Regions from separate parts of the Ensifer sp. Root558 genome, predicted to be linked through region 1. Evidence: riboswitches for the same ligand, from Rfam matches in the RefSeq annotation. Region 1 holds a riboswitch; each other region holds the start of a gene.

What was found. A riboswitch is a leader RNA that binds a small molecule or an ion and turns the genes downstream of it on or off. The one in region 1 is predicted to bind cobalamin.
Region 2: another riboswitch for cobalamin. It lies ahead of nrdH (glutaredoxin-like protein NrdH); the one in region 1 lies ahead of ASD63_RS00150 (CbtB-domain containing protein).
Region 3: another riboswitch for cobalamin. It lies ahead of bluB (5,6-dimethylbenzimidazole synthase); the one in region 1 lies ahead of ASD63_RS00150 (CbtB-domain containing protein).
Region 4: another riboswitch for cobalamin. It lies ahead of ASD63_RS22615 (aromatic ring-hydroxylating dioxygenase subunit alpha); the one in region 1 lies ahead of ASD63_RS00150 (CbtB-domain containing protein).

The regions. Positions count from the first base shown of each region.
Region 1 covers NZ_LMGC01000001.1:18,102-25,524, forward strand. The annotation lists gene ASD63_RS00120 (DUF982 domain-containing protein) at 111-350, opposite strand; gene ASD63_RS00125 (GntR family transcriptional regulator) at 596-1,318, opposite strand; gene ASD63_RS00130 (DUF1194 domain-containing protein) at 1,423-2,217, opposite strand; gene ASD63_RS00135 (glucoamylase family protein) at 2,365-3,711, shown strand; gene ASD63_RS00140 ((2Fe-2S)-binding protein) at 3,732-4,580, shown strand; gene ASD63_RS00145 (CbtA family protein) at 4,619-5,416, opposite strand; gene ASD63_RS00150 (CbtB-domain containing protein) at 5,614-5,790, opposite strand; cobalamin riboswitch at 5,831-6,093, opposite strand; gene ASD63_RS00155 (TetR/AcrR family transcriptional regulator) at 6,092-6,784, opposite strand; gene ASD63_RS00160 (NAD(P)H-binding protein) at 6,889-7,423, shown strand, end outside.
Region 2 covers NZ_LMGC01000037.1:46,637-54,059, reverse strand. The annotation lists gene ASD63_RS31325 (PotD/PotF family extracellular solute-binding protein) at 1-304, shown strand, start outside; gene ASD63_RS31320 (ABC transporter permease) at 539-1,453, shown strand; gene ASD63_RS31315 (ABC transporter permease) at 1,455-2,276, shown strand; gene ASD63_RS31310 (aspartate/glutamate racemase family protein) at 2,282-3,019, shown strand; gene ASD63_RS31305 (LysR substrate-binding domain-containing protein) at 2,977-3,915, opposite strand; gene ASD63_RS31300 (hypothetical protein) at 4,060-4,359, shown strand; cobalamin riboswitch at 4,614-4,840, shown strand; gene nrdH (glutaredoxin-like protein NrdH) at 5,227-5,448, shown strand; gene nrdI (class Ib ribonucleoside-diphosphate reductase assembly flavoprotein NrdI) at 5,461-5,877, shown strand; gene nrdE (class 1b ribonucleoside-diphosphate reductase subunit alpha) at 5,847-7,423, shown strand, end outside.
Region 3 covers NZ_LMGC01000001.1:758,646-766,068, forward strand. The annotation lists gene ASD63_RS03770 (LacI family DNA-binding transcriptional regulator) at 1-500, opposite strand, end outside; gene ASD63_RS03775 (phytanoyl-CoA dioxygenase family protein) at 604-1,797, shown strand; gene ASD63_RS03780 (SDR family oxidoreductase) at 1,886-2,698, shown strand; cobalamin riboswitch at 2,796-3,008, shown strand; gene bluB (5,6-dimethylbenzimidazole synthase) at 3,053-3,748, shown strand; gene ASD63_RS03790 (DUF2865 domain-containing protein) at 3,761-4,831, opposite strand; gene ASD63_RS03795 (acyl-homoserine-lactone synthase) at 4,996-5,640, opposite strand; gene ASD63_RS03800 (LuxR family transcriptional regulator) at 5,781-6,518, opposite strand; gene ASD63_RS03805 (NADP-dependent malic enzyme) at 6,789-7,423, opposite strand, start outside.
Region 4 covers NZ_LMGC01000023.1:568,621-576,043, reverse strand. The annotation lists gene ASD63_RS22630 (FAD-binding oxidoreductase) at 1-660, opposite strand, end outside; gene ASD63_RS22625 (L-threonylcarbamoyladenylate synthase) at 805-1,779, opposite strand; gene ASD63_RS22620 (DUF6656 family protein) at 1,857-2,456, opposite strand; cobalamin riboswitch at 2,774-2,975, shown strand; gene ASD63_RS22615 (aromatic ring-hydroxylating dioxygenase subunit alpha) at 3,079-4,323, shown strand; gene ASD63_RS22610 (hybrid-cluster NAD(P)-dependent oxidoreductase) at 4,325-5,419, shown strand; partial or broken gene ASD63_RS22605 (GH25 family lysozyme) at 5,668-6,678, opposite strand; gene ASD63_RS22600 (BA14K family protein) at 7,095-7,423, shown strand, end outside.

The sequences.
Region 1 (7,423 bases):
GGTCGGGGCGATGCGCCGATCGTCCTTCGGCGCATCGTGAAAGCTTCAAACTCCGAGCCCTTGATATCCCGGATCACCTTTGCGGTTCCGGATCATCCCGGTCGCCCGGATCAGGCCAGCAACAGGCCCGATTCCCGGGCGGCTGCGGCAAAGCAGCGGCTCGCCCGGTCCGTACTCGTCAATCCATCCAGCGCATCCAGGCAGCGTCTGAGGGCTGCGCGATATTCCCGGCCACGACGGCCCGGCCACTGCCTGAGCAGTTCCACGGCTTCGAACACCGTTCTGACCACGGTCTGCCGTCGTGCCGAAAGTTTCAGGGGGATGGGAGTGGGAAAGAGTTTCTCGCTCATTGCATTCCTCGTTCACAGTCTTTTCGAGCGAGAGGGCAACGCGAGAGCAGCGGGATGGTTCCATGTTGTCGACCGATTTTATTCGCGCTGACGGCAGGCGAGTTCTCTCCGGCTTTGCGAACCTGATCTTTTGGTTGCGTCGCTTTTGCCGACGGCGGACGAAGGGAGGTGCGGCGGGGAGCTCCATCGAGCTCGGACCGGTGTTGAAAAGTTTTGAAAATCCAGGCCCGGCGCAGGTGGCGGCACTAGAGTTCCAGCGCTGCCTTGAGGTCGGTCGACTTCAGAACGCGCAGGTCGAGGTCGGCTTCGATATGGTCGATGTGGTGGATCATCAGCCGCGCGGCCGCGTCGATGTCGCCACGCTCGATCGCGTTGACGATCTCGTCGTGTTCGCTGTGGCCGCAGCTCGAAACGGTCGATTGTCCGTAAAGCGCGATGACCAGCGAGGAGCGGGCGACGAGCTCGTCCATGAAGCGGCGCAGAATGGTGTTGCCCGAGAGGTCGGCAAGCGCCAGGTGGAAATCGCCCGATGCCTTGATTTCCGCACGACGGGCCGATTGACCGCGCTGTTCGGTCAGTTGGCGCTCGGCTGCCAGCATGCGCCTGAGTTCGGAAAGCTCCGCCTTGCCGATCTGGGCGGCGGCGGCGCGCACGACGCCGGGTTCGATCAGCCGGCGGGTCGCAAAGATCTGGCGCGCCTCGTCGATCGAAGGGTGCGCAACGAAGGCGCCGCGGTTCTTCTCGACGTTGACGAGGCCCTCATAGGACAGCGCCTGCAGGGCGGCGCGCACCAGCGTTCGGCTGACGTTGAAGAGTTCGCCGACGTCGCTTTCCGAAAGCTTCGTGCCAGGCGCAAGCCGCCGCTCGACGATCGCATCGCGCAATGTATCGCGGATGTGCTGACTGCCGGTGTCGGTGGTCGGGTCTGTGGCCAGTTCGGCCTGATGGGGCGTGGTGGTCAAGGACATGAATCGATCCGCGAAGCAACGCGCCATCTTATCGTCGGACGAAGCGAAGGGAAACGACAATCTGACGCGCAAAGGTTGCGGGGGCATCGTCAGGTCGAGCGAGGCTACTTGTCGAGCTCCGGATAGACCCGGTCGAGGAAGCCCGGTCGCAATTTCTCGCCGATCAGGCAATCGGGCGCCGGGAAGGCATCGACATAGCGTATGGTCGGCGGTGGTGGCAGGCCGCTGACTTCGAGCACCAGTTTCTGGCGGATCGCGATGGAGAAATCTTCGGGCTCGTGCACCGGCAGCACGAAGGAGCCGGGGCCGCCGATGACACATTCGGCATAATATTGGTCAAGCGGGCCGGTCGAAACCGACGGGCGGATGAGGATGGCAAGCCCGTTGATGGTGATGCCGCGCGTGATCGCGATCTCGCGGGCTGGAAGCACCGGCGGGCCGATGTTGTTCGGCCCGTCGCCGGAGATGTCGATGACCCTTCGCACGCCGCTGAACGCGTTGGAATCGATCAGCGCCGTGCCATAGGTGATGGCGTTGGAGATGGAGGTGCCGCGGCGTGTGCCGACCGGCCGCGCTTCGATCAGCTTGGCGAAGGCGTCGGCGTCGGCGGCATTGTCGATGACCTTCCAGGCGACAACGGAGGACTCGTTCACCGTTCCGGCCCATTCGAAATAGCCGATGGCGATCTTGCCCAGCTGGCCGCTTTCGACCGCATCAAGGAAGTCGCGATGCCGGAGTGCCTCGACATAGCCGGCCCTCTGGATGCGGGCCTCGTCGAGATCCATCGAGCCGGACATGTCGACCGCCAGGATCAGTTCGACGTCGACATTCGTCGCCTCGGCGGTCGATGGGCTCGGGCCACCACTCAATGAAAGGAGTAACGCCAACACGCTCAACATCGCTTCAACCAGTCATTGCGCGCGGTCAGATTAGAAGACTGTAACACAAGATTGGATTTCGGCGACCGTTTGGGTGTAGTTGGCCTTCACTAAAGAGTGATTTTGCCGGGTCCTGCATGAGGCCGGATGTCGGACAGGAAAGGCGAAATGCCGCAGCGTACGGAAAATACTGAGCGATTTCAGATCGATCGATTGCAGCAGGCGGCGTTCGGGTATTTCCTCGAACATTCGGATCCGGTCACCGGACTGATCGCCGACACCGCGTTGCCGGGCGCGCCGGCGAGCATCGCTGCGACCGGCTTCGGCCTTTCCTGCTATCCGATCGGCGTCGAGCGCGGCTGGCTCTCGCGCAGCGATGCCGCGCGGCGGGTGGTGACGACCCTGCGCTTCCTTGTCCAAAGCCCGCAGTCCCGCCACCGGCAGGCGACCGGCTATCGCGGCTTCTACCATCACTTCCTCGACATGCGGACCGGCGAGCGCACCTGGCAGAGCGAGCTTTCGACCGTCGATACGGCGCTGCTGATCGCCGGCTGCCTGACCGCCTCTGCATATTTTTCCGGTAGGGATGCGGACGAATGCGAGATCCGCGCGCTTGCCGATCGGCTCTATGCGCGGGTGGACTGGCGCTGGGCGCTCAATCGGGCCGACACGCTGACGATGGGCTGGCGGCCGCCGGGGCGGTTCTTGAAGCATCGCTGGCGGGGTTACAGCGAAGCGCTGCTGCTCTATGTGCTGGCACTCGGCGCGCCCGACCATTCGATCGAACCGGAGCACTATGCGGCCTTTGCCGAGGGCCATGACTGGATTCCCGTCGACGGCCGGCCGCATCTGCATGCGGCGCCACTCTTCATCCATCTCTTTCCGCAGGCCTGGCTCGATCTGCGCGGGCTTTCCGACCGGACGATGCGGGAGCGGGGGACGGATTATTTCGAGAATACCCGACGCGCCATCGCCTTGCAGCGGGACCATGCGCGCTCCAATCCCGGCGGTTTCGCCGGATATGGCGAGGACCTGTGGGGCCTGAGCGCCTGCCATGCGCCGCGCGGCCGGCTGCGGCTTGCGGATGGGCGCCAGCAGCGGCTTTTCGGCTATGTGAACCGCGGCGCACCCTACGGCCTTGATGACGGCACGCTCGTGCCCTGGGCGCCGCTCGCCTGCCTGCCGTTCGAGCCGGACGCGGCGCGGGCCTCCCTCGTGCATATGGCAGACAGTTATCCGGGACTTTTGAGCGAAGGGCGCTTTCCCGGCGGCTTTAACCCGAGCCTGGCCGCCGGCGCAGGCCCGGAGGGCTGGATCGATGCGCGTGTCGTCGGTCTTGACCAGGGCATCGTTGTCATGATGATCGAGAACTGGCAAAGCGGCCTTAGCTGGGCGCTGATGCGCAGCATGCCGGCGATCCGTCTCGGCCTTGAGCGGGCGGGCTTCGACGGTGGCTGGCTGCAGGAGGGGGAAGGCGCGTGTGGTAATCCGCCCGCATCCCGCGCCAGAGGATGAGAATGGACGACGGAGACGGCATGCGCTTGAACGACCACCGGCCGACAGCGGAGACCGCGGCGTTTGCGCCGCAGGCGCTGGCCGTCGCCGACCATCTGCGTGCCCAGTTTCCCGAGGCTGCCGTCTCGCTCGGGCCGGCGGCCAGTGATTTCAGCGCGCCGGGCGACTTCTGGGCTGCGGGCAGCGCTGGCCTTGAGGCGGGGCTCGCCTATCAGGATTTCTTCGGGGTCGGCATGACCGACCGGATCCGGGCGGCGCATCTGATCGCCTTCTATAGCCGCCAGCTGAGCGTGGTCCTTGGCGCGTTCCATCTCGGCGCCGGGTTGCAGGCGGAGGTGGCCGGCATTCGTTTCGAGGATTGGACGCGGCTTCACCGTGGCGTCGAAGTCGCGGGCAAGCGCTATCATTTTCGCCTGCATCCGCCGGCGACGGAGCGCCAGGGTGGCGAAGGCGTCAGCGCATTCGAACCGGGCTTCATCGCCCATCTGGCACCCGTCGTTGCGGTTCTGAAAGCGCGAGCAGGGCTGTCGAGCGGGGCGCAATGGCGGCTCGCGGCTGATGCCCTGGCCGGCGCGTTCCTGGAAATCGGCCGCGCGATCGGCGACGAGGCGCGCGGCATGGCCGAGGCGCTGGCGATCGTCAAACGACCGGGTTCGCGGCTCTACTCAGAGGAGCTCTGCTACGAGCAGATCGCGGCTCTCGATCCGGCAAGCGGCGCTCAGCTGTCGCGCCAGTATCGGATCCGTTGCGGCTGCTGTCTCTACTTCAAGACGGAAGGGGGCAGTTTCTGCGACACCTGCGTGCTGCTGGAGCCGGAAGATCGCCGCGCGCGGCTGGCGGCGCATCTCATGCAAAACGGCGGGACCTGAACCCCGCCGTCGCTTTGCTGACGATCTGTGATCAGTGATCACTGTGCCTTGACGAAGCGCTCGTTGATGAAGCCGGAGACGACGCCGAGCACGATCCAGAAGGCAAGCGTGGTGGCGAGTGCGGCAACCGCAAACTCGGCGCCGAGCACGGCCGGAACGTTGCTGGTGATATCGAGCGGCTGCGGCGCGCCGTAGACATGGGGTGCTGCGATCGCCACCAGGCCTGCGACCTTGGAGACGATCTCCTCGCGCAGGACGACGAGATAGAGGCCGACGGCGGAGAGCGCCACGGTCACCAGCCACCAGGTCTGGCGGTCGCCGAGTTCGGCTGCCGGAAAGCCCGGCAGTTCCGGCGGCAGACCGATCGCCGGCAGCATGTGCACGGCAAGCCAGCCGCAGGCGCCCCACAGCGCGCCGTTCCTGAGCGTGATCGGGTAGCCGATCACCAGGCTGACGCCGGCGAGCAGCAGGCCGAAGCCGGAACCTGTGACGAGGTTCGCCATCAGCGTGCCGGAGAAGCGGCTCATGCCGAACATGATGCCGCCTTCCTCATGCTCGCCCTCATGGGCATAGGCCGGGGTGATCGGCGACAAAGCGTCGAGGAAAGCGCCGAACGGCGACACGGCTTTGAGCGACGAATGCTGGTCGTGGTTTTCTGCGGCCGGCTGTGCCGCACCCGGCTGGGCGGCGGGCTGTTCGGTGGCGGCCGGTGCCTCGCCTTCGAATTCTTCTGCATGCAGGATCAGCGGTGTGACGCGCAGTTCCTGGGCGCCGGTCATGAAGACACCGGCAATCAATCCAGCCACGATCGCGGCCAGAAGCGTTCTGACAATCATCTTGAAATCCCTCGATAACGACAAAAGCCACGCCCTGTGGCGTGGTCCTTGAGCCTTCCCATTTTCCCAATGCTGCGGATGGCCTTCGCGCGCCGGAAAAACCGGGATGCACGCAGGCCTCCATCCGGCTCAGGCCGGATGCGTTCAGGTCCGCAGATTGTTCGATGCGGAACGTTGTTCACGTTCCGGCGCATCGGTCAGTGGCAGGGGAAGCCGTAGGAGTGGCGAGTGTCGTGCGCCGTGTCGTGCAGCACTGCCGAGTTGGCAAGGCCGGCGCCAAAGACGAGGAATGCGCCGATGAAGAGCGCGATGACGCCAGCGGTCAGACGATCGCTGAGGGAGAGCGGGGTGCTCGAAATGGTAGACGTAGCCATGACAACCTCCGTGATGGCATCGGGAAATTCCCGGTTGGGCCCTATGCCCGTATCGAGTGGCAGGTTTCCTGGCTCACGGCGTTGGGCTCGATGCCCTCGATCTGCCTCGCCTTCCCAGCTCGGCCGCCCTCTCGCGGTCTTGCCAGTGGCTTCTTCCGGATCGCTCCGGAACGGTGGATCGACGTCGCTCTACAGTCGCGGGGTCGGCCGTGATTTGAATGCCCAGCTTGGGTCCATCCGTCACATTCCCGTTTACTCCCGAAACACGTTCGCGTCCCGGGAACCAATCGATCCCAGATGATTAGGATTGTGTCATGGAGTTGTCAATTGAGTGCGCGCCGCCGCGCGGTCCATCCGCGACAAAATCCTTGATGGTCATGCGTTTGTAGGCTTCGACGATCTGGTCACCCTCGGCCCGGTCGACCGAGACTGCAAGTCGCATGGTGCAGTCGCCGAGATGCATGATCAGGAAGGCGGCGCTGTCGATCTCTTCGCGCGGCGTCTCCGGCACAAGGCAGGCCCAGACATCGGCAAGCAGCTTTCCGCCGGCGCGGCTTTGCGCAAGATCGATCTCGCGCAGTGCCTTGTCGGCCTGCATCGCCGACCAGATGTCGCGCATGACCGGCTCGGCGAGGAACATGTCGTAGTAGATGTCGAACAGCAGCGAGAAGGCGTCGCGCAGTTCGGCTATCGACGTGACCTTTGCCAGTTCGGCCGCGATGCACTCGTTGCAGACCGCATTGTAGCGCTCGGCCAGCGTGCGCACGATTGCCGCCTTGTCGGGGAAGTACTGATAAAGCGAGCCGATCGAGATCCCCGCCTTTTCAGCGACTTCGCTCATGCGCATGGCGTCGCTGCCCTTCTCCTGGATGAGCGCCGTCGCGCAGGCAAGGATCTGCTCGACGCGCTCGCGGCTGCGCTTCTGGCTCGGCGTCCGGCGCAGCGCAGGCTCGTCGTCGGCGGGAAGCGTGGCGGGACTTGCATCTGGAATCATGAGTAATGCTCACATTTTGACTTGACTCCTAAAATACGAGGATTTATCACATTTGCAAATGTGAGAGATGCTCATGTTTGTTGGTGGAACCTCAGGAGGAAGCGATGTCTCAGAAAGTCACACTGGTTTTGGGCGGTACCGGCAAGACGGGGCGGCGGGTGGCCGATCGCCTTCGGGAGCGGGGCGTAGCGGTCCGCATCGGCGCCCGTTCGGCGTCGCCTTCCTTCGATTGGACGGATGAGGCGACCTGGACGCCCGCCCTTGAAAATGTCGATCGCATCTATGTCTGCTACCAGCCCGATCTGGCGGTGCCGGGCGCCGTCGACGTCATCGCCAAGTTCTCGAGCCTTGCCGTTCGCACCGGCATCAAACGGTTGGTGCTCCTGTCGGGCCGCGGCGAGGACGAGGCGGAAGCCTCCGAGCGTGCGCTGCAGGCCTCCGGCGCCGACTGGACGGTCATCCGGGGCAGCTGGTTCTTCGAGAACTTCGACGAAGGCTTCCTGGCTGACAGCGTGGTGAGTGGTTCGGTCTTCCTGCCGGTGGACGAGGTCACCGAGCCCTTCGTCAGTTGCGACGACATTGCCGACGTGGCGGTTGAGGCCCTTCTGGACGATGCGCATATCGGCAAGGTCTATGCCT
Region 2 (7,423 bases), on a different contig from region 1:
CGAATACATCAATTGGTATCTGTCGGGCTGGGTCGGCGCCTATCTCAACCGCCAAGGCTACTATTCCGCCGCGATGGAAACCGCCAAGGGTTTCATGTCCGAGGACGAGTGGGGCTATTGGGTGGAGGGCAAGCCCGCCAAGGGCGACATCCTCTCGCCGGAGGGCAAGGTGATGGAAAAGGCCGGCGCCGTCCGCGACGGCGGATCGTTCGAACAGCGCATGGGTAAAGTTGCCTGCTGGAACTCGGTCATGGACGAGGACCGTTACATGATCAAGCGCTGGAACGAATTCATCGCGGCGTAGTCGCAGGCACGGGTACGACTGCGCCCGCAGCGGTCTTGCCCCTCACCCTAACCCTCTCCCCGCTCGCGCGGAGAGGGGACGTGCCACACCTGCGGTCCAGATGTTTGTGAGGCGGTGCGGCATATCCCTTCTCCCGCCTGCGGGGAGAAGGTGCCGGCAGGCGGACTAGGGGCAATGCCTCACCGCGCGGATAAGGGGCACCCCCTCGTCCAAAAATCGAAGAGAGGACCAACAATGGCGACAATAGCCACTTCGCAGTCAGGGGAGATCGGAACAGAGACGGCGCCCCGTCGCCCCGCCATTCCCCGCGCGCTTGCCTCCTACATCCAGGCGCTGCCGCTGACGCTGATCCTCGGCTTCTTCTTCGTGTTGCCCATCCTGACGATCGTCGTCGTCAGCTTCTGGGATTATGATTTTGCCGGTCTCTACCCGGACTTCCTGACGATGAACTACGCCGACACGCTTGGCTCCTGGGTGACGTGGAAGACCTATCTCAACACGCTGAAATTCACCGTTCTCGTCTGGGCACTGACCCTCGCGATCGGCTTCTGGGTAGCGTATTTCCTCGCATTCCATGTTCGTACCACCACCATGCAGATGGTGCTCTTCCTCGTCTGCACCGTGCCGTTCCTGACGTCGAACATCATCCGCATGATTTCCTGGATCCCGGTGCTCGGCCGCAACGGTCTTGTGAACTCTGCCCTGATCGAGCTCGGCCTCATCCCACAGCCGATCGAGTGGCTGCTCTATTCCGATTTTGCCGTGGTGCTCGCCATGGTCCATCTCAACACGCTGTTCATGGTGACGCCGATCTTCAACACGCTGATGCGCATCGACCGATCGTTGATCGAAGCGGCCCGAGACTGCGGCGCCTCCGGCTTCCAGATCCTCTGGAACGTCATTCTGCCGCTCGCCAAGCCCGGCATCGCCATCGGCTCGATCTTTGTCGTCACCCTCGTCATGGCGGATTTCTCGACCGTGCAGGTCATGTCCGGCGGCCAGAGCGCCTCGGTGGCGCTGATGATGAAGAACCAGATGTCGCTCTTGCAGTATCCGGCCGCCGCCGCCAACGCGGTGGTTCTTCTGATCGTCGTTCTCCTGATGGTCGCCGCCATCCTACGCGTCGTAGACATTCGCAAGGAGCTTTGACATGCCTCACGAGAAACGCGGCAAGGAATTCTACCTGCTTGCAGCCTTCTTCACCCTGTTCGTGCTGTTCCTCTACGGCCCGCTCTCGGCGGTGCTGATCCTCGCCTTCCAGGGGCCGGACGGCGGTCTCACTTTTCCGCTGAACGGCGTCTCCGTGCACTGGTTCTACAATCTGTTCGAAAGGCAGGCGGTCGGTGATTTCGGCGCTTCGTTCCGCCGGTCCTTCACGCTGGGGCTGATGGTCATGGTGGTCAATGTCGTCGTCGCCCTGCTTGCGGGCCTCGCCTTCCGCCGGCGCTTCCGCGGCGCGACCGCGCTGTTCTATCTGACTGTCGCCAGTCTCGTGGTGCCGTCGATAATCATCTCGCTCGGCATCGGCGTCGTCTTCCAGCAGTTCGGCCTGAAACCCGGCTGGTATTCCTCCGGCTTCGGCGCGCATCTGACCTGGACGCTGCCCTTCGGCGTGCTCATCATGTTTGCGGTCTTCAACCGGTTTTCGCCGGCCTATGAAGAGGCCGCTCGCGATCTCGGCGCGACGGCGTGGCAGACCTTTCGCCATGTGCTTTTGCCGATGATCGCCCCGAGCCTGATCGGCGTCGGTCTCTTCGGCTTCACGCTCTCCTATGACGAGTTCGCCCGCACGCTGATGACATCAGGCAGCTACAACACCCTGCCGCTCGAGATCTACGGCATGACGACGAACGTGACGACGCCGGTACTTTATGCGCTCGGCACGGTCACAACCCTCTTCTCCTTCACCATCATCCTAGTCGCGCTGGCTGTCATACTGATGCTGCGGCGCCGCCAGGCAAAGCTGAGCTAGGACCAATGCGCATTCTGATCGTCAATCCCAACACCACCGCCTCGATGACCTCAAAGGCAGCGACTGCTGCGCGGGCGGTCGCCGAACCCCACACGGAAATCCTCGCCCGCACATCGAAATCCGGTCCGGTCTCGATCGAAGGGCATTATGACGGTGCGATTGCGCTTCCGGGCCTGCTCGCGGAGATCCGTGACGGCGAAGCCGCGGGCGCGGACGCCGCCGTCATCGCCTGCTTCGACGATACGGGGCTTGAGGCGGCGCGCGCGCTAGCCCGCATGCCGGTGGTGGGCTTATGCGAATCCGCTGTCGCAACCGCAGCCATGGTGGCGCAGCGCTTCACCGTCGTGACGACGCTGGAACGTTCGCGGGTGCTGATCGAAAACCTGACCCGGCACTACGGCATGGCGGGCCGGGCGAAGGTGCGCGCCGCCGATATTCCCGTGCTTGAACTGGAGGACAAGTCCTCGAACGCCCTTGCCAAGCTGCGGAGCGAGATCGAACTGGCGCTTCATCAGGACGGCGCCGAGGCAATCGTGCTCGGTTGCGCCGGCATGGCGGATCTCGCCCGCATGCTCCAGGCCGACTACGGCGTGCCGGTCATCGACGGCGTGTCGGCCGCGGTCAAGCAGGCGGAAGCACTGGTGTCTCAGGGGCTTTCGACGAGCAAGCGCGGCTCCTACGCAGCCCCGCTCAGCAAATCCTATTCCGGCTTGGTGAGCGCGCTTGCGCTGCCCCCTGGATGAAGCGACCTTGACACCTCCATCACGGTGGCAAGCATCGCATTCGACGCATCGGCTTCGGCAACGACCCAGTCGCGAAAAGCCTGGATCTTCTTCTGCCGCCTGGTGCTTTGCGGATAGACGAGCCAATAGGCGCGGCCGTCGCGCACCACGTGCTCGAACGGCCGGATGAGCCTGCCGCTCTTCAGTTCATCCATCAGGAAGGTTGAGACGGCAATCGCAATGCCGTGATCCGCCAGGATTGTGGCGACATCCATCGCCTGGACGTCGAAGATCAATTCGGTGCCGTTGCTTGCCGGCGGTTCGACGCCGGTTTCGATCATCCATCGCCGCCACCAGCTGGCGTTGCCGAAACGCCGGACCCTCAGAACGTCGGCGGGCTCCTTGAGCTGGTGCTTCTCCAGGAAGGAGGGCCTGCAGACAGGCACGTAATCGAGCGGAAACAAAGGAAAGACATCGTTGCCCGGCCAGTCGCCGGCGCCGCTGCGCACCGCGAGATCGACGGCGTCGCGCTTGAAGTCGACCAGCTCGGTCGACATGTGCACCCTGATGCTGATATTGGGATGCGCGGTCTGAAACGAGGCGAGGCGCTGGCCGAGCCAGCTCGAAACGACGGTCGGGAGCACGGAGATGTGCAGGTGATGCTCGGTCTTGTCGGCGATCTCCGAGAAGGCTGCCCCTAAGAGATCGATCGCTTCGGTCACCTTCGGCGCCAACTGCCGCCCGGCGCCAGTCAATCGCACCTCGCGCGGAAGCCGGACGAACAGCGGCGCGCCGATGCGATCTTCCAACAGCCGGATCTGATAGCTGACGGCCGCCTGCGTCATGCTGAGCTCTTCGGCGGCGCGGGTGAAACTCAGGTGCCTGGCGGCGGCCTCAAAAGCGCGCACCGCACTCATGGGAGGAATCTTGCTCATGGAACTGAGATAAGCATTCTTTATGCCAGCATGCGAGAAATCGCTTTGCGCGAAACGGCAAAAACCCTCACTTTTTTCGCGAACACACGACCTTTTAGAGAAGTGAGGATAGCAATGCTTAGCGCAATGCGATCAACGATTTACTATGTTCTGAACTGGGCCGATAAGACCCTCAGCCCCTCCGTTGCCATCGATACCTTCAACGAGTTCCAGCTCCGGGATATCGGCTTGACGCGGGACCAGGAGCACATTCGCCCGCGCATCGGCGATACAGCCGATCCGTGGCACTGGCCCAAGGAAGAGGCCTCATCCGTGCCGCAAACCTCGGCAGGCTGCAAGGGCGCGAGCAAGCCACGGGCCATGGCAGTCTCGCCGCGTGCGCAACCCGGCAAAAACAAGGACGTCAGCATCCTGCTCTGCGATTGAGCGAGTGCCGAGACGCGACGGGCCTGGATCGCCTAGTGCAGCATCCGGCCCGCGTGATGGCTCCATCGAAATTTCTCCCCAAAACCCTGCGAGCGCTGCGGCGCTTGTTGCCGTTTCGGCGGCGAGACGAAGCCCCCGACGGAGAGCCGGTTCAAAGCGCCGTTTACTCTCCGTTATCCACACTGCAAAAGAAAAGACCCTCCGCACGGGCCGTCCGGCACCTCACACCTATTGACGTAGATTTGCGATGAACTACTATATCTAGTGTTCGAGGTTCTTCCGATTCGCAAGGATTGGGAGCTAAGACGGGAATACGGTGCGCCGGCGGGTTTCCGCTGAGGCTATGCCGTAGCTGCCCCCGCAACTGTAGACGGCGAGCGACTGTCCGGATTTGGACCACTGAGGCATGAGGCCTCGGGAAGGTCGGGATGGAAGCTTTGACCCGTAAGCCAGGAGACCTGCCTCGATCACCAAACGTCCACGGGCGGGGTGTCCGGAGGGGTTGAGTGCGTGGCAGGATGAGCCTGCCCGATCGTCTCGACGTCTCCCCGGCAGCCCGTCGAAATCTTCGGGGTGAAGTCATGCCAGTTTCTTCCAGTTCAGATCCACCTTCTGCGGACGGGTGCGCGTTGTTGCGCGCCTGATTGAAAGGCCGCGCCTTGAAAACCCGCATCCGCGGAATTCCTGAGCGCCCCACCAAAACGAGCCGGCCCGGTTGCGTAACCGACCTTGGGCCAGCTTGACGACGTCAACTCCGGTCGAGTCGACCGGGGAGCGATGTTTCGTGTCCAATCGCCAACACCACGGTTCGCGTTCGCGCGATCCGACGACTTTTTGCGCCCATTTGCCAGACCCTACGAGGAACCCATGTCGATCACCGTCTACAGCAAACCAGCCTGCGTCCAATGCACCGCCACAACCCGTGCGCTCGACCGCCAAGGCATCGATTATCGCATCGTCGATATCTCCGAGGATTCCGATGCATTCGCGCTGGTGCAGGGTCTTGGCTATCGGCAGGTCCCGGTCGTCGTCGCCGGCGAGCGGCATTGGGCGGGTTTCCGCCCGGACATGATCAGCGCGCTTTCCTGAAGGACGCGGGCGATGGGCCTGATCGTCTATTTTTCCAGTCGCTCGGAAAACACCCATCGCTTCGTCGAAAAGCTCGGCCATCGCGCCGCACGCATACCGCTCAGGGAAGGTAAGGACACACTTACGGTCGCAGAGCCCTATGTGCTGATCGTGCCGACCTATTGCGGCGACGATGGCCGCGGGGCGGTGCCGAAGCAGGTCATCCACTTCTTGAACGACGCGGGCAACCGCTCTCACATCCGCGGCGTGATCGCAGCGGGCAACAGCAATTTCGGCGCGACCTACGGGATCGCCGGCGACGTGATTTCGGCCAAGTGCCGGGTACCCTATCTCTACCGGTTCGAGCTGCTCGGGACCGACGAGGACGTCGCCAATGTCAAAAACGGGATGGAACGATTTTGGACGTCACGACACTCGAACGCCCCTTGAAGGCGACGGAAGCAGCGCTCGACTATCATGCGCTGAACGCAATGCTGAACCTCTATGACGAAGAGGGACGGATCCAGCTCGACAAGGACCGGCAGGCGGCGAAACAGTACTTCCTCCAGCACGTCAACCAGAACACGGTGTTCTTCCATAACCTCCGGGAAAAACTCGATTATCTGGTGACCGAGGGCTATTACGAGCAGGAAGTGCTGGACCAGTATTCCTTCAACTTCGTGCGCGATCTCTACGATCATGCCTATTCAAAGAAGTTCCGCTTTCCGACCTTCCTCGGGGCGTTCAAATACTACACGTCCTATACGCTGAAGACCTTCGACGGAAAGCGCTACCTGGAGCGCTACGAAGACCGTGTCTGCATGGTGGCGATGGCCTTGGCGCGCGGCAACGAAGGGCTTGCCCGCGATCTCGTCGACGAGATCATCTCCGGCCGCTTCCAGCCGGCAACGCCGACTTTCCTCAACGCCGGCAAGAAGAGCCGCGGCGAGCTCGTCTCCTGCTTTTTGCTCCGGATCGAGGACAACATGGAGAGTATCGGCCGCGCCATCAATTCGGCGCTGCAGCTTTCCAAGCGCGGTGGCGGCGTGGCGCTGTCGCTCACCAACATCCGCGAGATGGGCGCGCCGATCAAGCAGATCGAGAACCAGTCATCCGGCGTCATCCCGGTCATGAAGCTGCTCGAAGACAGTTTCTCTTACGCCAACCAACTGGGCGCGCGCCAGGGAGCCGGTGCTGTCTACCTGCACGCCCACCACCCCGACATCATGCGCTTCCTCGATACCAAGCGCGAAAACGCCGACGAGAAGATCCGCATCAAGACGCTGTCGCTCGGCGTCGTCATCCCCGACATCACCTTCGAGCTCGCCCGCAACAACGAGGACATGTATCTGTTCTCACCCTATGACGTGGAGCAGGTCTATGGCGTGCCCCTCACCGAGATTTCGGTGACCGAGAAGTACCGCGAGATGGTCGAGGATGCCCGCATCCGCAAGCGCAAGATCAAGGCGCGCGACTTCTTCCAGATCATCGCCGAGATCCAGTTCGAGAGCGGTTATCCCTACATCATGTTCGAGGACACGGTGAACCGGGCAAACCCGATCGCCGGGCGCATCACCATGAGCAATCTCTGCTCGGAAATCCTGCAGGTGAGCGAAGCGAGCGAGTTCAACGACGACCTCTCCTACAAGCACATGGGCAAGGACATCTCCTGCAATCTCGGTTCGCTGAACATTGCCGCTGCCATGGCCAGCCCGGATTTTGGCCAGACGATCGAAACCTCGATCCGCGCCCTCACCGCCGTCTCCGAAATGAGCCACATCTCGTCCGTGCCCTCGATCGAAAAGGGCAACGACGACAGCCACGCGATCGGCCTCGGGCAGATGAACCTGCACGGCTATCTCGCCCGCGAGCGCATTTATTATGGCTCCGAGGAAGGCATCGATTTCACCAACATCTATTTCTACACGGTGACCTATCACGCCATCCGCGCGTCGAACCGGCTGGCGGTCGAGAAGGGCAAGAGCTTCGCCGGCTT
Region 3 (7,423 bases), 740 kb from region 1:
CGGTTGTCGGCGCCGGCATAGGCCGTCCGCTGGGAATGGGGCAGGTCGGTTACCAGCGTCACGACGGGCGTACCGCCCATCTCGAAACGGGCGACTGCGGCGACGATCTCGGGCACGTCCGGCGCCTTCAACACCAGGCCGTCGGTCCCGCGCAGCCGGATTCGGTCGAGCAGTTGCACGATCTCCTGCGGGCGCATCGTCTCGGCGAAGTGGAACCGGCAGCGAAAGACGGTGGGCGCGAAGGTCATCGCCTCGCTCTCGAAGGCGCGACGCACCGCATCGGTGAAGCGCTGTGGCGACTCCATGACGATATCGATCGCAAACTTGCGCCCCTGGATGTCGAGGCCGGCCTGCTGCTTCTCCAATTCCTCGATGGCTGCGCGAACCCGGGCCTCCGTCTGGCGGCGCACGCCCGGCCGCTCGTTGAGCACGCGATCGACGGTCGCGGTGCTGAGCCCGGCCTGAAAGGCGATGTCCTTGACCAGAAACGGATGGGCCATCGCCTTGCTCTCCTGATGGATTTTTGATGGATTCTTGCTCTATATCATGTTTTGCCGCCGCCTATAGTCGTGTTCATCAGGATGTTCCAGAGGAGGAAACGCGATGAAGACCGACAACAAAGCGCGCCAGCGAATCGACCGCGTCTGGCTCACCGAAGAGGCATGCGATCTCGAAGCGTTCCGGGCGGAAGTCGAACGCCAAACCAGTCTGTCCGACTACCCCCATGCTTCCGGCTGCGAAAAGAATATCCTGATATATGACAGCGCCGCGCTGATTGCGGCGTGCGGCGATGCCGAGGCGCGGCGTTCTGTTCTGGCGGAGATCTGCGAGGTACTGGCGACCGGGCCTGGCGTGGCGGTCTTCAAGCGCGCCTTTGCCGATACGACAGCAATCGACGTCGCAAGCGGGGTCTTTGACGCCATCATCGAAGAGCAACATCGAAGCAACAGCGGCGGCGGCGATCACTTCGCCAAACCCGGTGCCAATGACCGCATCTGGAACTCGCTGGAAAAGCACTGCCTGAACGCGCCGGAGAATTTCGCCTCCTATTACGGCAATGCCGTCATAGCGCTCGTCAGCGAGGCTTGGCTCGGGCCGAACTACCAGATGACGGCGCAGGTCAATCGCGTCAATCCTGGCGGTGCGGCGCAATCGGCGCACCGGGATTATCACCTCGGCTTCCAGACCGCGGCCGTGATCGAGCAGTATCCGGCGCATGTGCACAGGCTTTCACCGGTGCTGACGCTGCAGGGGGCGGTTGCCCATCGCGACATGCCGCTCGAAAGCGGACCGACGCTGTTCTTGCCCTATAGCCAAACCTATGTGCCGGGCTATCTGGCGCTCAACCGGCCGGAATTCCGCGCCTATTTCGACGCACACCATGTGCAGCTTCCGCTCGAAAAGGGCGACGTTGTCTTCTTCAACCCGGCGCTCTTCCATGCCGCCGGCACCAACCGCTCCCGGGATATCCGCCGCGTGGCCAACCTGCTGCAGGTGTCTTCGGCCTTCGGTCGCGCAATGGAAACCGTTGACCGACTGACCATGAGCGCGACGCTCTATCCGGCCTTGCGGGCCTTGCTGGCGGGCGGGACGCTGACGCAGGCGGAAGCGGCCAACGCGATCTCCTCCTGTGCCGAGGGCTATTCGTTCCCCACCAATCTCGACCGGGATCCGCCACTCGGCGGGTTGGCGCCGAAGACGCAGGCGCAGTTGATGCGCGAGGCTCTCACTGCGGGGACGGGCGAACAAGAGTTTCTCTCGGTGCTGGAGGCGCAGGCGAAGCGCAAGCTGAGCTGACGAGCGAGTTACAATTTGACAGGCTCCCGGTGTGTTTCAGCCGGGAGCCGCAGCCGTTTCAAACGATCATTTCCAAGGGAGGAATTCGATGAGTGGACAATTGCAAGGCAAGATCGCCATCGTCACCGGTGGTACGCAGGGACTGGGCGCGACGATTGCTGGCCTTTTCGCCGAGCGCGGCGCTGAAGGCATCGTCATCTGCGGCCGCAACGCCGCCAAGGGGCGGGCGAAGGCCGAGCAGATCGGCAAGGCAAGCGGCGCGAAAGTCGTCTATGTCGAGGCCGATCTTGAAAAAGTAGAGGACGCCCGCAAGGTGGTCGCCGCTTGCGACGCGGAATTCGGCCGGGTCGATGCGCTGGTCAACGCCGCAGCTATCACCGACCGTGGCACGATCCTCGACACCACGCCCGAACTCTTCGACCGCATGTTCGCGATCAATGTGCGCGCGCCGTTCTTCCTGATGCAGGAGGCGGTGAAGATCATGCGGCGGGAGAAGACCGAGGGCACGATCGTCAACATCGGCTCGATGTCGGCGATGGCCGGCCAGCCGTTCATTGCCGCCTATTGTTCGTCGAAAGGCGCCCTCGAAACGCTGACCAAAAACACGGCTTATGCGCTTCTTCGCAACCGCATTCGCGTCAACGGCCTGAATATCGGCTGGATGGCGTCCGAAGGCGAAGACCGCATCCAGCGCGAGTTTCATGGCGCGGCTGCCGATTGGCTTGAAAAGGCGGCGGCCGGCCAGCCTTTCGGTCGGCTCGTCGATCCGGCCGAAGTGGCGCGGGCCTGCGCCTATCTGTCGTCGGCCGAGTCCGGGCTGATGACCGGATCGGTGATTTGCTTCGATCAGTCGGTCTGGGGCGCCTATGACGGCTCGCCGCATCCGGTCGCTCCGCTTTGAGGCGGAGGCAAACGACTAAGCTCGACAGTAGCCGGCGGAAAGTGGCGCGCCATGTCTCGACCGGGTTGGCGCCGCTTGTCTTTCTCAAACGGCTGTGCACTTAGTGCCGTCGTCAGGTGCCCGCGAAAGCGGGAGAATCGGGAATCCGGTGTCATTCCGGAACGTGCCCAACGCTGTGACGGGGACGATCGCGTCTAAGAGAGCCTTGAATTGATTCAAGGTTTTGCCACTGGATCTTCAATCGATCTGGGAAGGCGAGGTGATCGGTTGAACCGAAGTCAGAAGACCGGCCTGGCGAGATAGACCGAACCCCGCGTGGACGGCGGGAGGTTTCGCATTGTTGGGGATCGAACGATGCTGACTGAACCGAAGGGCGGCCTTGCGGCTGCCGGCGCCTTTTCGTTGCCAGAGCGGGAGGCCGTCTACCGTGCCATCGAGACACGTCGCGACGTGCGCGATGAATTCCTGCCCGCGCCATTGCCGGAAGATCTGATCGGGCGCCTGCTGGCCGCTGCGCACAGCGCCCCGTCCGTGGGCTTCATGCAGCCGTGGAACTTCGTGCTGGTGCGGGCGGAAGAAACGCGTGAGCGCGTCTGGCATGCGTTTCGCCGCGCCAATGACGAGGCCGCGCTGATGTTCGAGGCGGAACAACAGGCCAAGTACCGTGCGCTGAAGCTGGAAGGCATCCGCAAGGCGCCGCTCAGCATCTGTGTCACCTGCGACCGCACGCGCGGCGGTGCCGTCGTACTCGGGCGCACCCACAATCCGCAGATGGACGTCTATTCCACCGTCTGCGCCGTGCAAAACCTCTGGCTTGCTGCGCGGGCCGAAGGGGTGGGCGTCGGCTGGGTGAGCATTTTCCACGAGGCCGAGATCAAGGCGATTCTCGGCATCCCAGATCATATCGAGATCGTTGCCTGGCTCTGCCTCGGCTATGTCGATCGCCTCTATCAGCAGCCGGAACTCGCTGTGAAGGGCTGGCGCCAGCGCCTGCCGCTCGACGAGCTGGTTTTCGAAGACGGATGGGGACGCAGCAAGGAGAAGGCGTAAGGCCTCGTCCGATCAATTCTGGACCGGCTGATAGGCCGGTCCCTTCGGATGCTTGAGGTCGATGGCGGTTTCTTCCTGCGGCAGGTAGGTCGGGCCGACGACGCGAACCTTGTTCTTCGACGGATCATAAGGCCGCTCTTCGGCCGGCGCCTTGGCGGTATTGCTCGCCGCTTCCGGCTTCTTGGTCTCGATGACGATGATCGACGACTGGTCGTCACCGATCTTCGTTCCGTTTGCCTTCGGTGTGGTCGAGGCGGTCTGCGGTATCTGGCAGCCGCACTGGCCGGGTTTTCCGACAGCGCGGGTGCGATAGGCAAAGGCGTTGGGCATTTCGGTATAGGGACGGCCGGTCACGGCCGAGACCATCTTGTCGCTCTCTTCCGTGTTGAGGTCGTGAAAATAGAGCTCGGTCTCAGCCCCCGGACAGCGCGCCCGACAGGCCTGCTCGTCGCGCGGGAAATCGGCCGGCGTCGCATCTGAAGAAACCGGGAAAAAGGCGCCGTCGCAGGTACGCACGCACATGGTTCTGAGCGTGCCGCTATAGTAGCGCTCCTGCGGTGCGTAGCCGTCTTCGCCTCGGCCGAGCATCGGGCCGTAGGCGTCTTCCGGCGGCAGGTCGGCAACGATGTTGCGGTGGCTTTCCGGCACGTCCGGTTCCACGCTTGCGAACTCCTCGCGGTCACCATAGCAACCGTTGATCTCCAGCGCGGCGAGGATGCGGCGCCGGCTGTCGTCGCTGCCGCCGGCGACGATCTGCTCGCGCTCGGACTTCAGCATGCGCAGATTGTCTTCCATCTCGGCGATCAGGCTGTTGAGGCCGTAGCAGGTGTCGGGGTCGCCGCCGTCGAAGCCAATGGCGTTGCCGCCACCGCAACCCGCGCGGCGGCGGTCGTTCTTTGCCCGCCGCAGCTCGATATTCTGCCGCGAGATCGCGCTTGCGTAGTCGCGCGCATCGGCATTGCTGGCGACGTAGTCAGGCAGTTGCGCGAGCCGCGCGTTCAGTCGGTCGCAGGCCGTCGATGCCAGTGACGGACCGGCACCGATCAGAACCAGAGGCACAAGGGCCGCAGCGACGTGTTTCATGCGCGTGAACACGGGCGAAAGTCTCTTCCTGTTGCCAGGTCGGCGCCGACCTTCTGCGGGTGGCTGCCAGCGGCATTCCTGTTTCGCCTCCATCATAGAGCTTGTCGGTGATCGTGCAACGACAAGCGACGGTTTGCGTTAACAGCGCAGATCGACTGACGCGCTTAGGCGGCGCGGGCGGTTTCCAGCGACATCGGACGTTCGAGCACGGTACCTTCGATGGCAGCGACCGCCTTCATCCGCGTGAGCAGATCCGGCGTTACTTCCCAGGCGACGGCAACCGCGAAAACGGAGCCGATGCGATGCGGTTCGGCGATACGCTCGCCCGGGCATCCCATGCGCCGGAACATGCGCTCCAGGAACACATCCGTCACCGTGACGATGTGGCTGATGCCGGAAGCAAGGCCCAGCTCGCCGACGCCGCACATCAGTTCGGCGGCCGCGACCGTCACCTGGTTCGAGGCGCGGTCCTGCGAGATCTCGGGCTCGATGCAGAAGCGGCTGGATTCCCAGACCGAAGCGCTGCGGATTTCCGGATTATCGCCAAGCAGGATCGGGAAGGTATCGTCCAGCATGTTTGGGCCGAGTGTCGGCAGGAGGCGAAGCGCGCCGCGCAGCCGGCCGGTATCGGGCGCATAGGACAGGACGTAGAGCGGGTTTGCCTGGTCGTAGTTGTCGATTTCCCAGTCGCCTTCGGTCTGCACGTCCCATTTCAGGAAGTCGTGGAAGACGCGCTTGCGCAACCGGAACATGTCGTCGACGGCCGCCGGGTGTTGTGCGCGGGTCTTTCCGTTCAGGATCCTGATCATCGTTTTCTCCATCCGAGTTTGGGGATGGGGCGATGCTGTCAGGCTCGCGGCGGTTGCGTAACTGTCGCTAGCGACAGTTCAAATGCGCGATATTTGCCACTAGATTTCGAGGGGTTTCGGTGGAGGCGTATTGTCGGGTGTCAAACGGAGGGTATCAGAGCGTGTCGTACGGCCTGTGCCACAGCCTGAGTGTTGGAAACGACATTCAGCTTGCGTCGCGCATTGGTCATGAAGAAGCGCACGGTGCGCTCGGAAATGCCGAGGATCGTGGCGATTTCCCAATAGCTCTTGCCGGCGGCGGCCCAGGTCAGGACCTCGGTCTCGCGGCCGGTCAACCGCATCTCTCGGGTCGAAATGCTGCCGGCCATGGCGCCGTGCTCCAGCATGGCGGCATGGAAGAGATTGGCGGCCAGCTGGAAATCGCGCAGGTGATGGCGGCGATAGGTCGTCCATTCGCCGGCTGTCATGTTGACGTTGATTGCGAGCAACGCCATGCGCCCGGCGGGCGAGGGCAATGGCAAGGCGACGCCCTCAGTGGATATGCCGATTTCCTGGGCTGCCTGGAACAACGGTTCGCATTCCGGGAAGCGATGCCGTGCCATCGTCCATTCCACCGGCCGCACGCCGCCAAGCGCCAGCTTCAGGATCGGATCGATCCGGTGAAGGCTGCGGGCATGGTAGATCTCGGCAGCGTAGGCGCCGAAGGTGTGATGCAGCCGGCAAACCTTGAGCTCGTCCGCATAGGGCTCCGCTTCGAGATAGAGAAGATGGGCAATGCGGAAGGTTCGACGCATCAATGTGAAGAAATGAGCGGGCTCGACACAGCCGCCACATTCCAGGATTTCCAGCATGTCGAGGACAGCCTGCTGCTCAGTCATGCCACAACACCGAATCTCGTCCGAGGCCCCAGCATGGTTAGAGGTTCACCTTTTGTCCAGCGCAAACTTTCCCGATTGGTGTGTAATACCAATTGTGCACGCCTTGATTGTAGTCGTCGATCGGCCGCGTGACAGGGGCTGATTCGCGGGTGATCTGCAAAACCAGCGATGCCGCGCCTGAAGCAGGCGCGACATCCGGATACGGTTTTGCCGGCGCCGGCATGGCGCCCGAATGCAGCGAAGACCGGTGGCGATCTCCGCGTTGCCATCTCAACCCGGATGGCTGGCTTCGACCACCGCCAGAGCCGCCATGTTGACGACGCCGCGTGAGGTGACGGACGGCGACAGGATATGGGCGGGAAGCGCCGAGCCGAGCAGGATCGGGCCGACATGCAGGCTGTCGGTCATGGTCTTGACGACACCGAGCGTGATGTTGGCGGCATCGAGATTGGGGAAGACCAGCAGGTTGGCTTCGCTCGACAGGCTGCTGTCCGGCATGACGCGCTGGCGCAACGCTTCCGAGATCGCCGCATCGCCGTGCATTTCGCCGTCGACCTCGAGATCGGGCGCGAGTTCCCGCACGAGCTGCAGCGCCGTGCGCATCTTGGTGGCGCTCTCCGAATCACGCGAACCGAAGTTCGAATGCGAGACGAGGGCGGCGCGCGGGGTGATGCCGAAGCGGCGGATTTCCTGTGCCGCCATGACCGTCGTCTGGGCGATCTCTTCGGCGCTCGGGCAGTAGCTCACATAGGTGTCGGTGAAGAAAGTTGCGCCGCGCTGCGAGATCAGCAGGCTCAAGGCCGAGAAATCGAGCACGCCGTCGCGCTTGCCGATGATCTGCGATACGTCGCGCAGGTGCTTGCTGTAGCGCCCTTCGACGCCGCAGATCAACGCATCGGCTTCGC
Region 4 (7,423 bases), on a different contig from region 1:
CGGGAAAAGCTTGAGCACGGCGCCGGTGATCACGCCGAGCGTGCCCTCGGCACCGATGAAGAGATCGCGCAGGTCGTAACCGGTATTGTCCTTCTTCAACCGGCGCAGCCCGTCCCAGATTTCGCCGGTCGGCAGCACCACTTCGAGGCCGAGGCAAAGCTGGCGCATACTGCCATAGGCAAGCACGGCGGTGCCGCCTGCATTGGTGGAGAGATTGCCGCCGATGCGGGCTGAACCTTCCGAGCCGAGCGACAGTGGGAACAGGCGATTGTGCTCGTCCGCCGCCTTCTGGATATCGGCGAGGATACAGCCGGCATCGGCGACGATGACATTGCCGACCGGATCGATGTCGCGAATGCGGTTCAGCCGTTCCAGCGAAAGAACGATGTCTGCCTTGCCCTCCCGCGGGATCTGCCCGGCGACATGGCCGGTGTTGCCGCCCTGCGGCACGATCGCCGTGCGGGTGGCGCTCGCGAGCTTCATGATGCGCGAGACCTCGTCGACGTTGGCCGGACGCAGGACCATCGGCGTCGTGCCGCGGTAAAGTCCGCGCGATTCGACGAGATAGCGCGCCTTGTCGGCTTCGTCCGTCAGCACGTTGGTGTTGCCGACGATCTCGGCGAAGGAAGCGATGAGTTCGGGAGAGGGAAGGGTGGTCATGGGCCTCACTTCGCATTGCGCCTGCGCGCGCTATCGGATCGGTCGATCTGAGGATCTGGTCCTCGGTTCCTGGTCGGCGGCGATCATAACCGCAATTGGTGCCGTTCGATGAGGGTGGGTGCGGAGAAGATGCCGCACACTATCTTACCCTCGTGGTGCCGCCGCCCGTTGTAACCGGTCGATGATGGCTTCCCCCAACCCGTCCGAAGGGATCGGCCCGAAGGCGATGGTCTCTGCGCCGCTGGCATCCGCCCGCTTCATATAGTCGAAGAGATTGGCGGCGGCTTCGCGCAGATTGCCAGTCGGGCTGAGATCGAGAACGACGGCCGCCTGCTCTTCGCCGGCGATCCGATTGCCGCCGAAACGGATCAAGGCTTCGCCGGCATGCACCTCGGCGGCATCGAGCCGGACGGCAGCGCCGGGCGCGTAGTGCGAGGCGAGCATGCCCGGCGCCTCGATCGTCGCTCCCGCCGTCTCCGGCCGGGTCACCGGACGACCAAGCAGGCGTTCGATCTCGGCGGCATCGAGGCCACCCGGCCGAAGCAACCGGATCTCGTCGCCGTCGACCTTGATGATCGTCGACTCAAGGCCGATTTGGGCCTGGCCGGCGTCGAGGATCAGCTTCAGTTTGTCGCCGAGATCGGCTTCCACATGGACCGCACTGGTCGGGCTGATTTTGCCCGACGTATTGGCACTGGGCGCGGCCAGTGGTCGCCCGAAGTGAGCGATTACCCGGCGCGAGAAACCGTCGGGCATGCGGATGCCGAGCGTGTCGAGGCCGGCGGACGCCAGCGCATGAACCGTGCTGTCGGCGCGCTGCCGAAGGATCAGCGTCAGCGGGCCGGGCCAGAAGGCTTCGGCCAGCTGCCTCGAAATCGGATCGAAATGCACATGGGCTTCGGCCATCGCCATGTCGGAAACATGCGAGATCAGCGGATTGAAGCGCGGGCGCCCCTTCATCTCGTAGATGCGACTGATCGCATCGGGATTGGTAGCGTCGGCGGCAAGGCCGTAGACGGTCTCGGTCGGAATGGCGACCGGCTCSCCTTCGCCAAGAACGGCGCAGGCGCGCGCGATCGCGCGGTCCGGTTCTCTATCCGTGTCGATGATCTCAGCCATGCCGTTTCCTTTCCGACGCTTCCTTAACGGACGCACCGGAAAAACAGAACGATTTTCTTTGAAGGAACCGGTTCGGCTCAGAGGCTGCGAATGATGCGACGCAACGCGTCATCCTTGGCGCCAAGCATCAGTACGTTTTTCAGCGCGACCTTGGGATCATCCGTGCGAAACAGCAGCCCGTTGTCACGAAAGTTGCGGTTGATGACCATTTGCCCGGCTTGGGCGCCCGGTTCGATGGCGACGGCGAAGTACATGCGTGAATAGCCGGGCTGGATACTCTCGAAAAAATGCGTCTCGTCGCCCAGGTTGCAGAAGAAGTTGGCGAAGTAGAAGGACCAGGTGATGTCCTTGGAGGGAGTAACCGGCGTACGCGCCGCCGTCACGTGACAGTAGCCGAGATGCGGCCGGCCGACGAGCGTGCGGTGGAAGATCATCTTCGGGAACTGGATCGAGTTGTGGAACCCGTTGATCCGCTTATGGGTCGTGTCGCCGGCGGTGCTGAGCTTCTTGCCCGTCCTGTCTGCGACTTCCTCATAGCTCAAATACCGGCGTTCGCTCGGCAACCATTGCCTGCGGTTGATCCGGCCCGTACGCAGGAATTCGGTATGAACCGCCACCTTCGGCGGGATTGTCGGCAGCTTCTCGGCTGTCGCGTCGTAGTATCTCAACTTTGCCATGATCGTCAGCGCGCCATCTGCCTGCCTGCAGGACCTCTCTCGTCCGCCGGCTAGGCTAGCGGCTCATGGTTAATGAATGATTTCGTCCTGGCTGCATCATTAGCGTTCTCTATCTGACGCGATGTCGCAAACGGGCGAAGCCCTCCCGCATCTGCGCCGACCGCGCCGCAAAAGTCGGCAATTGCCCAAGATGTGATCTATCTATATGTTTGCAATGTAAAAATTCTAAGACGGTGGCCTTTTGTGGCGGTTTTTTCCGTGTCGTCATTCTGGAATTGGATGTCGCTATCGGGCAGCTGCCAAGGTGACTTCCGCGATTACATATCCTTACTCAAGGTGCCGTCTTCGAAGGGAAGATGGAGAATTGGGAAGCCGGTCAAATCCCGGCGCTGCCCCCGCAACGGTGGTGGAGCGAAAGCCTCGGCAAAGGCCACTGGACGGTTCGTCCGGGAAGGCGCCGGGCAGGTCCGAAAGGACGGCTCCTGAGCCCGGAAACCAGCCTTGACGGACATAACCGTAACGGGTTGCGGCGGGCAGCCGGATCGGAGCCTCAAACGCATGGGCGTGCGCCCGTGCGGGTTCCTGTCCTGCCTCTCCGAAACATGGCGCATGAGGACAGGACATGGACACCAGAAACGATATGCTTCGAAAGCTGAAGGGCAGGCAGGACGGCTACAGCCTCGACCGGGCCTTTTACATCGATCCCGACTACTACAGGCAGGATCTGGAAAACATCTGGTACAAGGATTGGCTGTTTATCGGCCATGACTGCGAGATCCCGCGGGCCGGCAATTACTTCACCGTCCAGGTCGGCGACTACCCCGTTGTCATCACCCGCGACCGCCAGGGCGCCATCCGGGCTCTGCACAATTCCTGCCGCCACCGCGGCTCGCGCGTCTGCACGCAGGCGAAAGGCTCGTCGGCAAAGCTTGTCTGTCCCTATCACCAGTGGACCTACGAACTCGACGGCTCGCTGCTCTTTGCCCGGCAGATGGGAGAGGATTTCGACAAGGCCGCCCACAGTCTGAAGCCGATCCATTGCGAAACGGTCGGCGGCTACATCTTCATCAACCTGTCGGAAAAGCCGATGGATTTCACGGCGTTCCGCGACATGGCCTTGCCGTATCTCGCGCCGCATCGGCTCGGCGAAACCAAGGTCGCGTTCGAAAGCACCATCATCGAGAAGGGCAACTGGAAGCTCGTCTGGGAAAACAACCGCGAATGCTACCATTGCGCCGCCAATCATCCGGAACTCTGCCGCACCTATCCTGAGGCGCCGACGGCGACCGGGGTGCAGGGCGCCAAGGATGATCCTGTGATCGCCGAACATTGGGCGAAGTGCGAGGCCGAGGGCCTGCCGAGCGAATTTAAGATGTCGCCGACCGGTCAGTTCCGCGCCGCCCGCATGCCGCTTGTCGACAATGCCGAAAGCTACACCATGTCGGGCGCCCGCGCCGTCAGGCGGGCCCTGTCCGCCGACGTCTCCCAGAGCCAGATCGGCACGCTCTTGATGTTCCACTATCCCACCACCTGGAACCATGTGCTCGCCGACCACGCCATCACCTTCCGGGTGCTGCCGCTCGGGCCCGAACTGACGCAGGTGACGACGAAGTGGCTCGTCAACAAGGATGCGGTCGAAGGCGTCGACTACAATCTAGATGAACTGACGCATGTCTGGACCGAGACCAACGACCAGGACCGTCAGATCGTCGAGGAAAATGCCTTCGGCATCCGCTCACCGGCCTATGAGCCCGGTCCCTATTCGCCCGAGCACGAGGGTGGCGTGATGCAGTTCGTCGAGTGGTACTGCAAGTTCATGGAGCAGCGCCTTGCCGGCGACGCGGCTCCGCTTTCAAGGGTCGCCTGACATGCAGATGGCCTCTTCGTTTCACCATTTCGACGCGCTCCACGTCTGGATCGACCGGCAGCAGATGCTCGAATGCACATCGGCGGTTGTCGAGACCGCCGATGTCATGACCTTCACCTTCCGGGCCGAAAAGCCCGCCTGGTTTCGCTATCTGCCCGGGCAATTCGTGACCCTCGAACTGCCCGTCGCCGACGAGCCAGTGATGCGCACCTACACCCTGTCGTCGACGCCCTCGCGGCCGCTGTCGATCGCCGTGACCGTCAAGGCGCAGTCAGACAGCATCGGCACCCGCTGGATGTTCGAGCACCTGAAGCCCGGAATGAAACTCCGCGCCTTTGGCCCGCTCGGCGATTTCAGCTTCGTCCGCCATCCCGGCGACAAGTACCTGTTTATCTCGGCCGGCTCCGGCATCACGCCGATGATGTCGATGACGCGCTGGATGGCGGACTGCGTGCCGGAGACGGATGTGACCTTCATCTCCTGCGCGCGTCGGCCGGAGGACCTGCTGTTCCGTTCGGAGCTGGAGGTTCTGGCGACGCAGATGTCCGGGCTGAACCTCGGCTTCATCGTCGAGGGACATGAGGCACGCCACGGCTGGCACGGGCTTCGCGGCCGCATTGATGGCGCCAAGCTGCCGCTGCTTGCGCCCGATTTCATGGACCGCACCGTTTTCTGCTGCGGCCCCGAACCGTTCATGCGCGGCGTGCGCGAGATGCTGAAATCGGCCGGTTTCGACATGGGCCGCTACCACGAGGAGAGCTTCCAGCCGGCCGCCGCACCTGCGGCGGAAGAGATTGCCGTGCGCGCCGGCGCCGGTGACGAGGGCGAGGTCCAGGCCGCCAAGATCGCCTTCACCATGAGCGGCAAGGAGATCGAGGCCAAGCCCGGCCAGACGATCCTGCAGGCGGCGCGCGCCAACGGCGTGCGCATCGGCGCTGCCTGCGAAGGCGGCATCTGCGGCACCTGCCGGGTGATGAAGGTCTCAGGCGAGGTGGATATGAGCCACAATGGCGGCATTCTCGACGACGAGATCGATGAGGGCTACATCCTCGCCTGCTGCTCGCGACCGCTCGGAGACGTCCAGATCGAAGCTTGAAGGCTTTAATGATGTCGCGCAAAAGTGTGCAGCGGTTTTGCGACAAAGACATGCATAACAACAAGCGCTTAAAGCCTGTCGCGTGAATGCTTTTCACGCGACAGGCTTTAGGGCGCGTTGCAGGGGATCGGATTGGCGGAAATGCTTGCCGGGGCGTCGGTGCCGGCCCCCGTCTTGGAGCAGGCGCCCTGGGCGGCATCATTGCCGGCGATCGCCACCTGCAGGGCACGTTCCTGGCGGGCGAAATCGATCGAGCCGGTCACCAGCATGTCGACACCGCTGCCGGCGCCGCTCGTAGCGTCAGCGCGGCTCACGAGCAGCGGCTCGCTAAACATCGCAGTCGCCCTTGCGATCGCCTGCATGCCCGTTCCCCGCTCGGCTTGGGCGACGAGCATCAGCGGCAGTGGCTTTTCCGGCAGCAAGGCGCCCTGTGCCCAGATCGCTTTCAGCGCCGGCGGCGACATTGCCGCCACATTCACGTCGATGTCGTCAAGCGTTCCCGGCACGCGGTAGGGGCAGCGGCGCTTGCCGCAGTTGATGCCCGAGGAGAACTGCCACAGCGCGTAACTGTCCCAGTTGCCCATCGGGAAAACCTGGCGGATATCCGGTTTGTAACGGGCGTACCAGAGCGGCAGGCGCGACAGCAGCCGGTGTTTGGCCCGGTGCGCGGCGATGTATTTGGCGGTGATGTGGTTGGTATAGAGGATCGGGTAGCGCCCGGTCCGGGTCTTGATGTGCCCGGCGAAGATGGCGGCGTCCTCCAGCGACATGTACTTGTCCGGATCGATGCCCTCGAGATCGAGCACCATCAGCTCGTCGTCGCGCGGATCGGCGTAATCGAGGAAATGGTTCGCCTGGTCGACGGGATTGCCCGGGCGGGCAAGATGGTAGGCACCCCACAGCAGCCCGTGCGAACGGGCAATCATCCGGCGGGTCTGGTAGAGCTCGCGGCTGACGGCGTATTTGCGCCACATGGTCTTGCAGTGGTTGAAGGTGTCGCCGTTGTGGTCGCCGGTGCAGGAGAAGCTTTCGGGCAGGCCGTCGGAGGCCTTGGCGATGAAACCGGAAACGCGCTTGTCGCCAAGCATCGTTTCCCAGTCGATGCTGTTCATCTCATAGGCGTCGACGATGATGGCATTCGACTTGGTCTTCCAGGGCTCCATTTCACCGGCGCGTGCGATCGCCGCCGCGAAAGCCAGACCGATGAAGGTCGCGAGGCGCAGAATCATCCCTGTCGTGGAGATACACCGCTTTGCCATTCTCTGAGATTGCCGACAGTATCGTTAACGCATCGTAAATCCCAGCCCCCGAGCGGACTGTGCGGGAGCGACGCGCGAATGTATACCGACCTGTGGCTGTATATAAGAAATTGCTTTCATGTTCGCGATCTGACGATCAGCCGGGAAGGCGTTGGTCGACGATGCGGCAATGCCTTGCTGCAGCAACGGGTGCTGGCCGCGCCACCTGATCCCGCAGGAGGCGGAAGATGGAACAAAACCGGTGACTTATGCGTTATCGGTCGATTTCGGATTTCCCGGCTGAGGGACATCCCCGTATCGGCCTCGGTCCGGGTGAAATCATGGAAAGGTTGAAATGCCGCGGCAACCCGAAACCGGGCCGCGCAAAATGCGTTCGGTGATGGAGGGATTTTATGAAGAACGTGCTGAAGTCCGGGATGAGCCGGTGGTTTTCCGTGGCCGTTGCGGTGGCTGTGCTGGCGACGTCGGCCGCCCCGTCGCAGGCCTTCACGCCGACACCGCCGCGCCTTGAGCGGCAGAGCGATGCACAGAACGTCCAGTATCGCCGACCGGGCATGGAGCGTCGTGGCGGCTATTACTACTACAACGGCTACCGCGGTTATAACTACCGCCGCCCTGGCTATCGCTACTACAATGGCTGGTGGTATCCGATGGCAGCCTTCGGCACCGGAGTGATTATCGGTGGAGCGATCGCCCAGCCGCCGCGCTACACGCGTCCTGCCCCCGTCTATGGCAGCCGCCATGT